3 regions of the Alteromonas sp. R7 genome follow, and region 1 is predicted to be linked to each of the others. Evidence: predicted binding sites of a transcription regulator. Region 1 holds the regulator's gene; each other region holds the start of a gene.
The links. The regulator ArgR, encoded in region 1, controls arginine synthesis, uptake and breakdown. The targets are predictions, from matches to a motif close to ANTGAATANNTATTCANT.
Positions count from the first base shown of each region.

Region 2: the regulator ArgR is predicted to act here: its motif matches at 1,535-1,552, upstream of AC0J2X_RS15770 (aspartate aminotransferase family protein).
Region 3: the regulator ArgR is predicted to act here: its motif matches at 1,118-1,135, upstream of AC0J2X_RS16855 (ester cyclase).

Region 1 is NZ_JBVTQX010000013.1:80,347-83,533, forward strand. Features, by position in the region: gene ppc (phosphoenolpyruvate carboxylase) at 1-414, shown strand, start outside; gene mdh (malate dehydrogenase) at 561-1,499, opposite strand; gene argR (transcriptional regulator ArgR) at 1,737-2,201, shown strand; gene AC0J2X_RS18030 (type 1 glutamine amidotransferase domain-containing protein) at 2,286-2,969, opposite strand; gene AC0J2X_RS18035 (TonB-dependent receptor) at 3,158-3,187, opposite strand, start outside.
Region 2 is NZ_JBVTQX010000010.1:68,854-72,040, reverse strand. Features, by position in the region: gene AC0J2X_RS15775 (HDOD domain-containing protein) at 141-1,307, shown strand; gene AC0J2X_RS15770 (aspartate aminotransferase family protein) at 1,770-2,978, shown strand; gene astA (arginine N-succinyltransferase) at 2,999-3,187, shown strand, end outside.
Region 3 is NZ_JBVTQX010000011.1:120,227-123,413, forward strand. Features, by position in the region: gene AC0J2X_RS16850 (sodium:solute symporter family protein) at 1-1,053, opposite strand, end outside; gene AC0J2X_RS16855 (ester cyclase) at 1,186-2,184, shown strand; gene AC0J2X_RS16860 (TonB-dependent receptor) at 2,731-3,187, shown strand, end outside.

The sequences.
Region 1 (3,187 bases):
GAAAATGAAAAAGTGGTTAACGAGATGTTCAGCGAATGGCCGTTCTATCGTTCACGTCTTTCAATGCTGGACATGGTGTTCCATAAAGCCGATCCGCGAATCAGCGAAGCTTATGATGAGCGCTTGGTACCCAAAGAGCTTAAACACTTTGGTGAAGCATTGCGTAGCGAGCTTAAAGAAAGCATCTCGTCGCTGTTGGCTATAACCGGTGACGGCGACATCATGAAGAACGACCCGCAGGGTAAAGAGTCTATGGAGATCCGTGCAGGATATCTTCAGCCCCTTCACTACCTGCAAATTGAGCTTCTGGATCGTATTCGTAAAGCCGGTGACGATGCACAAAACACTAGCCTAGAGCGTGCCATGATGGTTACCATCGCGGGTATTGCAATTGGTATGCGTAATACAGGCTAGAGCCCAATGAACGCGTAACGTTATAATGAAAAGCCTGCTCATTGAGCAGGCTTTTTTTGTAATGTCTTAAATGCAAAAAAGGCTGGGTACGTAAGAACGTATCCAGCCTTTTCTAGCAGATGCTAGTACATCCGCTTCAGGCGTTACTAGCCGTTTACGAAGTCTACGCCTAGCTTGATGTCGCCACGTAGGCCTTCAAGCATGTCGTTTTTCGCTTTTTCTTCAAATGCGCTTAGCTCGCCGTATGGCAAGATTTCTTCAACACCGTTTGCGCCTAGGCGAACTGGATGTGCAAAGAATGCTGCGTCGTCGCTGTCGTCAGTTTGTACATAAGTGTACTCAACAACGTTCTCACCTTGCATTGCTGCAACTAGAGATAGACAGAAGCGTGCCGCTGCTTGACCCATTGATAGGGTTGCAGAACCGCCGCCCGCTTTAGCTTCAACAACTTCAGTACCCGCGTTTTGGATACGAGTAGTTAGGCTAGCAACTTCTTCGTCTGTGAACTCTACGCCTTCAACTTGTGAAAGTAGAGGAAGGATAGTTGTACCAGAGTGACCACCGATTACCGGTACGTGCACAGAAGATACGTCTACACCTTTAAGTTCAGCAACAAACGTTTCAGCACGGATAACGTCTAGTGTCGTTACACCGAAAAGCTTATTCTTGTCGTAAACGCCTTTTGCTTTAAGCGTTTCAGCTGCAATAGCAACAGTAGTGTTAACTGGGTTAGTGATGATACCAACACACGCGTTCGGGCAGTTATCAGCTACACCTTCGATTAGGTTTTTAACAATGCCGGCGTTGATGTTGAATAGATCAGAGCGATCCATACCTGGCTTACGAGGCATACCCGCTGGAATTAGAACAACGTCTGCTCCAGTTAGTGCATCAGCTAGGTCATCTTTACCGTGACCGGTTACTTTTACCGCAGTGGGGATGTGGCTCAAATCAACGGCAACACCAGGAACAACTGGCGCTACGTCGTAAAGCGCTAAATCTGAACCTGCTGGCAATTGTGTTTTCAACAACAAAGACAGCGCCTGACCAATACCACCGGCAGCACCTAACACGGCTACTTTCATACCATTTCTCCTATGGGATTACTTCACGTATTTAAACGGAACGTCACACTAATGCAACGCGGGGGAAAACTCAATCACCGGATCGTCTTATTAACGTTATTTATGGCGATTTTATCTCGATATTCATTATCATGAATGATTATGCAAAGAAATTGCGCAAAGTCTACCTGTACGGCACAATATACGCATACTAAATATAATTCCTAACGATAACCCTCAAAAAAGAAAAGAGCGCTAATGGCAAACGCAAAACAAGAGCTACTCATCAAAGCTTTTAAAGAAATTCTTAAAGCAGAAAGTTACGGTTCACAGGGTGAAATTGTTGATGCATTAAAAGCACAAGGCTTCGACAATATCAGCCAGTCTAAAATCTCTAGAATGCTAAGCAAATTCGGCGCGGTACGCACGCGAAATGCCCGAGGTGACATGGTGTATTGCTTGCCTCCAGAGCTAGGTATGCCTACGGCTAAAAGCCCTCTTAAACAGCTAGTACTGGATATCGTTCACAACAACGTAATGGTAATCATTAGAACCAGCCCTGGTGCTGCACAGCTTATTGCTCGTCTACTTGATTCATTGAGTAAAAAAGATGGCGTATTAGGGACGATTGCGGGTGATGACACGATTTTTATTGCCCCTGCTGACGTGACAAGAATTGAAGAATTAAGACAACGCGTTGAAGATTTATTTGAAAACGTTTAGCCATGGCTCCAAAAGCTGACAATCAAAAAATAAGAAACCGCATACAAGATGCGGTTTCTGACTCGGTAATTAACTGAAGCTTTCCTAAGATAAAAGCTTAATTAGCGCATCTGCTGCGGGGCGTGACGATGGTGGATTCTGTCCCGTTACCAACAAGCCATCAGTACACACTTTTACGGCGAAATCGTCGGCACTTTCATATTTTCCACCCTTTTTGACTAGCTCATCTTCAACTAAGTAAGGCACTACGTCAGTGAGTTCCATTGCCGCTTCTTCGCTGTTTGAAAATCCAGTTACCTGTTTACCATCAACTAAGTACTTGCCATCTGGAGTTTTAACGTCCTTAAGCACGATTGGAGCGTGGCACACTGCACCAACAGGCTTATTCGCTGCAATTGTGTCTTCGATTAACTTAATCGAGTGCGCGTTGTCAGAAAGGTCCCACAAAGGGCCGTGACCGCCCGGGTAAAATACGGCGTCAAATTCTTCAGCACGCACATCTTCAAGCGGTATGGTCGACGCCATTGCACTTCGCGCCAGTTCATCTTTTGTATATCTTATTGCGTCGTCTGTCATCGCATCATCTGCAAGGCTATTTGGGTCGATAGGTACTTGGCCTCCCATTGGCGACGCAAGGGTAATCGTATAGTCTTGATCTTTAAATGCGTAATATGGCGCTGCGAACTCTTCTAACCACATGCCTGTTTTCTTACCCGTATCACCCATTATTTCATGAGACGTCATTACCATTAGCATACGTTTTGTCATAAGCCCTCCTTGCGAGCATTTAAAAAATTTTCTCGTCAGTTAATTCGTGTAGTGGAGGGACTTAGATCATAAGCAAAGGCTATGCGCGGTAAGTAACAGGTGTGTGAGATAAATCGCAGACATAAAAAAGTGCCACTTCCTGTTAAGGAGAGTGGCACCTAACACTACAACTTTTTTAAACTAAGTAATTAGAAGTCGTATTTAATACCGAACTGAAC
Region 2 (3,187 bases), on a different contig from region 1:
CAACAGTTGCAGGGTAAATAAGGCTTGCTTTCAAGCAGTAGCTACCATTTTTATCATTACCGTAGCGAAAGTAATAAAGGCCCCTGATGTACGATAATATTGCCGTTCACCAAAAAGTTATGAGCAGGAGTGCTTTTAATATGACAATGGGGGCAACCACACCGCCCACGATAGATGATCGTTTTGAAAATATGATCATATCGCCAGAGCGAGTGCTGGAAATGCTAGGAAGGCGCAAGGTGGGAGAAGTAAGCTTCGAGCAATCGGAGCAAGGTGATGCGCGCAGGCTGCTACTGCACGTTGAAAAAGTGGCGATTGAAAACAAGCGCCTTCAAGAGAAAACCGAAGCGTCATACCTTGAATCAGTGAGTCACCATCTTCACGAGATCCTTCTAGGTGAATTAACAGAGCAGCTAAGCTATACCGACGAGCTCGTTCAAAACGTACTTAACTTGCCCGAAAATATCGGCGAGCTTCTTGATGCACTTTCCGTGAAAGCATGCTCGGTTTCGAAACTAGAGCCAATTGCCGCAACCATGCCATGGCTTTATGATGAACTGATCGTTGTGGTGAATACTCCACAATTTAGACGCAAAGACTCCCGTGGGCGTATCATTGTTGTAGAGACACTGCGCACAGCATTGAGCTTTTTGGGTATTGAAAACCTACGCACATTGATACCGTCGCTCATCTTAAAGCGTGCTATGCCTCAGATTACCGACCCTTACCCGCTAATTAAACAAAAGCTTACGCCTTATACGACTGGCGTTGCCATAACGGCGAAACGCCTTGCAGCGCTTACGGATCTAAACAAAAACCAGGCTTATACCCTTGCGATGCTTAGTAATTTGGGGCGTTGTGTCGTAACAAGACTTTACTTCAAACTGTTCGATAAAATTCAGCTACATCTGTTGCAAGAATGCCAGAAAGACAAAGAGCAAAAGCGACATGAAGCGCTACTCAAAGTGGCTCCTTCAGCCAACCACCTTATTGCACTACAGCAAGAATTCGCAGATGCAATCAGCGCGGATATTCTGGAGTGGATGCATTTAATGCGCTTGCCTATTGCAGAACCTATGCGAGCGTGTGCCGATAAAGTACCCGCACAGCCTAAAACACTCAGTAAGGTACTTCATCAAGCCCGAACCTACACACAAATTCGGATGTTACATCAGTTAAAGCTTGTTGAAATGAAAGAAGTAAAGCCGCTTTTCATGGAGCAACGCTACCCTGCAGGTGCACTCGAAAAACTCAAAACCATTGATATTTTCACCCTTCCTTTGGTGAAAAACGAAGAGAATCATTAATTTTTTAGTGGATATTCATGCACTCGTTATGCACCTTTTTCATTTCATGTGCATGATGCCCCAAATTATTGACGGTTGCTCAATGCCTTGCCCGTTTTTAGCGACATTAAACAGGTAAGGCTTCCAGTCCTATCCCCCCTTTTTTATTGCCTCACAGTGCATTAAAACCCGTATGCAGCCCTTTTCTCAGCGCAAAAATTGATTATTACTAATTGATATAGCCCAGTAGTTAATAGTTATTCACTTTTCCTGCAAATTAAGCCACAGTCCTTATAAATAAAGGGCTGCAGCCCTTTGCATAGAAGACAAATGTTAAAAAAAATGGCATACTGTTGAACAAATCCGATTAGTTTTTACGCGCCCAATTAACGCTTATCGACCAAAGTAGTACTAAAATGTGCTCATAGATTCGATAAGCCAAATCACACAGTGTGATTGGCGCCCAACGCAGAGGTAACAAAGATGAACGTAACTCGCGCTACATTTGATGATGTAATGGTTCCTAACTATAACCCAGCAGGTATGGTACCTGTTCGAGGTGAAGGTTCACGCGTATGGGATCAAGATGGAGCTGAGTACATCGACTTTGCAGGCGGTATTGCAGTTAACGTTTTAGGTCACTGTCACCCAGAGCTTGTGAAAGCTCTTAATGAACAAGGCAGCAAGCTTTGGCACTTAAGCAACGTTTTCACTAACGAGCCAGCCCTTCGTTTAGCTAAAAAGCTAAATGACGCAACGTTTTCAGATAGAGTTTACTTCGCAAACTCAGGCGCAGAAGCGAACGAAGCAGCATTGAAGCTAGCTCGTCGCTGGGCGCTGGACAAGCACGGTGAAGACAAAAACCAAATCATCGCTTTCAACAAAGGTTTCCACGGCCGTACCTTCTTTACCGTAACAGTAGGTGGTCAAGCTGCTTACTCTGACGGTTTTGGTCCTAAGCCAGGCGCTGTTGACCACTGTGACTACAACGATTTAGCTGCCTTTGAAGCGCTAATTTCTGACAAAACCTGCGCGGTAATGATGGAACCGCTTCAGGGTGAAGGCGGTATTATTCCACCTGATGTAGATTTCGTAAAAGGCGTTCGCGAGCTTTGTGACAAGCACAACGCATTACTTATTTTTGACGAAGTTCAGTCGGGTGTTGGTCGTACTGGTCACCTTTATGCCTACATGGGTCTTGGCGTAACACCTGATATCCTAACTACCGCAAAATCTCTTGGTGGCGGCTTTCCAATTGGTGCCATGCTTACCACAGCAGACATCGCTGCACACCTTAAGCCAGGTACCCACGGTAGTACTTACGGTGGTAACCCACTAGCCTGTGCTGTTGCGGAAAAAGCGTTAGATATCGTGAACCAGCCAGAAGTGCTTGAAGGTGTACTTAAGAAAGAAGCCCTATTCCGTGAACTACTAGGTGCTATCAATGAAAAGTACAACGTATTTGAAGAAGTACGTGGTCAAGGCATGCTGTTAGGTTGTGCGTTAAATGAGAAATATCAGGGCCGTGCACGTGACTTCATGATGGCTGCAACGAAAGAGAACCTTATGTGTCTTGTTGCTGGCATGAACGTTATTCGTTTTGCACCTTCACTGGTTATTCCTGATGAAGACATCAAAGAAGGTCTTGCACGTTTTGAACGCGCCGTTGCTGCCGTTGTAAACGCCGAATAATTACAACACGAGTAGCGAACATGAATATCATTCGCCCTATCACGAAGGCCGACTATAACGCGCTTAAAGAAATCGCCGTTGAATCAGGTATTGGCTTTACGTCTTTACCTGTCAACGACGAGTTGCTGCAGCGTAAAATTGATCGTGCAGAAACTGCGTTTAACAAACTAAACGTAACCGAACCTGGCGATGAGTCATACTTGTTTGTA
Region 3 (3,187 bases), on a different contig from region 1:
GATAGTCGCCACTGTCGATAGCGAGTTAAATGAGGAGTCTAGGCTAGACATGGAAGCGGCCATAACCGCGGCTGCAATAATGCCCATTAAACCCGGCAAGCCGTAATCGGTTGCGAACTGCAAAATGATTGTGTTGCTGTTTTCGAAGGTTTTGCCTTGATAAAAGTCGTAGAACAACACGCCAAGTACAATGAAGAAGAAGTAGATGAAGAACGCGCAGAAACCCATTAATAAATAAGATTTTTTGGCGTCACCAATATTCTTGGCAGCCAGCGTTCGCTGCACCATCATTTGGTTGGTGCCGTAAACGGTGATGTGGTACAGCGTCATAGCAATAATGCCGCTCCACACTGTAGTTTCTTCAGTAAAGTCGAAATCCCAATTAAGTGGGTTCAATTTACCCTGAGCTTTAAGCTCGCTCATTGATGAAGATAGCGTAGTGTCGCCACTTTCAAGCAGGGCGTACATAATAATGCCCGCGCCCACAAATAAGATCACTGACTGAATAACGTCAGTCCAAATTACGGCAGTAATGCCGCCCATCATGGTGTAGATAAGCGCTATGGCAGTAACTATAACGATAGACCACACTACAGGTACGCCAGTAATGAACGACAACACAAGAGAGGTAGCATAAAGAATAGCTGCTGAGCTCATGATTTGGCTTAGCATAAAAATGCTGGATACCATGGCGCGGGCACGCTTGCCGAAACGCCGTTCTTGGTAATCGTAAATGGACGCGACACCCGCGTTATAGAAGAATGGGAAAAAGAATATGATTACAGCCATGATGACGAGAGGGTAGTTCAAATGAAGTGCTATAACGGATAACCCCTCTGAATAAGCCCAGGCTGGTGCCCCAAGAAATGTCATGGCGCTAACGTAAGTGGCAATAACCGAAATGCCTATTGCCCACCACGGAGTTTGTTTTTGACCGAGATAAAAATCGTCGGAATTTTTTATATTTTTACCAATCACCAAACCTAGCAACAGGTTCGCAATGATGTACCCGCCTAAGATAGACCAGTTTAAAACGCCAAAATTTTCAGTCATATTCTTTACTCTGCCTGCTTAATAAGCGCGCTTTCTATTTACAATAATATTCAACCTAATACATAATGACTTCGAAGTCATTAATTATTTCAGGCCAGTATTAACAATTTTTTAAACAAAGAGGCGTAAGTCATGAGTTTTAATAGCGAAAAAGCCGTTGTCAGATCCTATCAAGCCGCTTTTGACAAAGGTGAGGCAAGTGATGTTAAAGGCGTAGTGAAATCGTATGTTGATGAAAATGCAAAGATTTATGCCTGCTATCCGTTTGATAAATGTTCGACTCCAGCAGAATTAGTGAAAGAGTTGTGGGAGCCGTTAAAACAGAGTTTTACGCGTATGAAGCGCCGTGAGGACGTATTCATGGCGGGAGATAACAGCGCCGGCGAAGGCAAGTGGGTTATGTCGATGGGTCACTTTGCTGGACTGTTCGACAAGCCATTTCTTCGCATAAGAAGTACGGGGAAACTGGCTTTTTTAAGGTATGCCGAGTTTTTTGAAGTACGCGAAAATAAGATAGTTAGTCACGCTATTTTCTTCGACTTAATTGCACTAATGCAACAAGTTGGGCTTAACCCTTTGCCCGTAGAAACAGGCCATACGTTTGTTTATCCAGGGCCATGTGATCACAACGGTTTATTGTTTGAAGAGCAAGATCCTAAGGAGTCTAAAAAGACCATTGAGCTGGTTGAGGAAATGGTAAAAGACCTAGATTCTTTAAACAAATCGGGTAACGACAACTGTCCTCCAGAGCTTCTCGCCAAATGCTGGAGTGAAGATATGGTGTGGTATGGCCCAGCGGGAATAGGGGCTACATACACCATCGAGCGTTACCAGCAGCAACATCAATTTCCTTTTCGTAAAGGTTTGAAAGATAAAGTGTTTAATGGTCATGTGGCGCGCTTCAGTGAAGGCAGTTTTGCCTGTTTCTTTGGCTGGCCGAACCTATCGAATACGGCTGGGGGAGGCTTGTTCGGCATGCCTGCTTCGGGTATACGTGCCGACATGCGAGTGGTCGATGTGTACTATCGCAAAGGGGATAAATTACTGGAAAACTGGGTGTTGATGGATGTTCCATATTGGTTAAAACAGCAAGGATTAGATATCTTGTCGCGCACTACCACCTACAGTTAAGCTAACAATACTAAAGGCTTTATACCTGAAATAGGTGTACTGACTGACGTCATTTTCCCTCAAAGCTACCTAGCAAAACGTCCGTTTTTGCTAGGTGGGCTTTCTGATAAGCCAAGCTATCTCAAGTGCACTTTCTTACCTTTTTTCACTAATGCTTAACTCATGCATCAGCATTCGGTTTCTATCCATTCGAGTGCCATTTTTCTATGCAGATCCTACCAGTCATTTTTGACTTGAAGTCTATATTTATACTTCGAAATCTTATTTTTACTGTCATTGTTAAAGCTCATTGTTTACAAATAAAGCCTTTTATTACATGATCTTATTTGTTCTCAATGTATTTAAACAAAAAATTAAAATTCATGAATTAACAATCTTTGAACATTTTTATTGACTTCGAAGTAAATTGAGTTGTATGTTTGTTTAGACCAAGAATTAAACAACCTAGTATGATGTTGTCACAGGCAGGGTCATCAAAGGCTTGATAAACGCAGGGCACTAACAGGTTACTGCAGATAAGGTTTTATTAATCCGGGAACTATCACGATGAAGCAAGACCAACGAAAGTACCATACAACATACCTCTCCCGCGCTATTCAAAGTGCACTTCTAATCAGCGTTAGTTTTTGCGCTAGCGCCCAACAAGAAACCCCTGACAGCGAAGCTAAAGCAGCGGGTGTTGAACGTATTGAAGTAACAGCAAACCGACAATCTCAAGATTTGCAGGAAGTGTCGTCTTCTGTGAGTGCGTTAGGTGCAGATGATATTTTGCGTAACGGCATTGAAAATATTAGCGGTCTTGAAAACGTTGTTCCCGGATTAAGAATAGGCAGCTCGGGTGGTGAAGTTCGTCCCGCTATGCGTGGTGCTCGTACCAACGAAGTCGGCGTGGCCGGTACAGGTATTGCTGAACAAGTTGTTGGTATTTTCCAGGATGGTATTTATGTGCCAACGACCACCGGTGGCTTAGGGGCTTACGTTGATATTGAGCGCATTGAAGTAC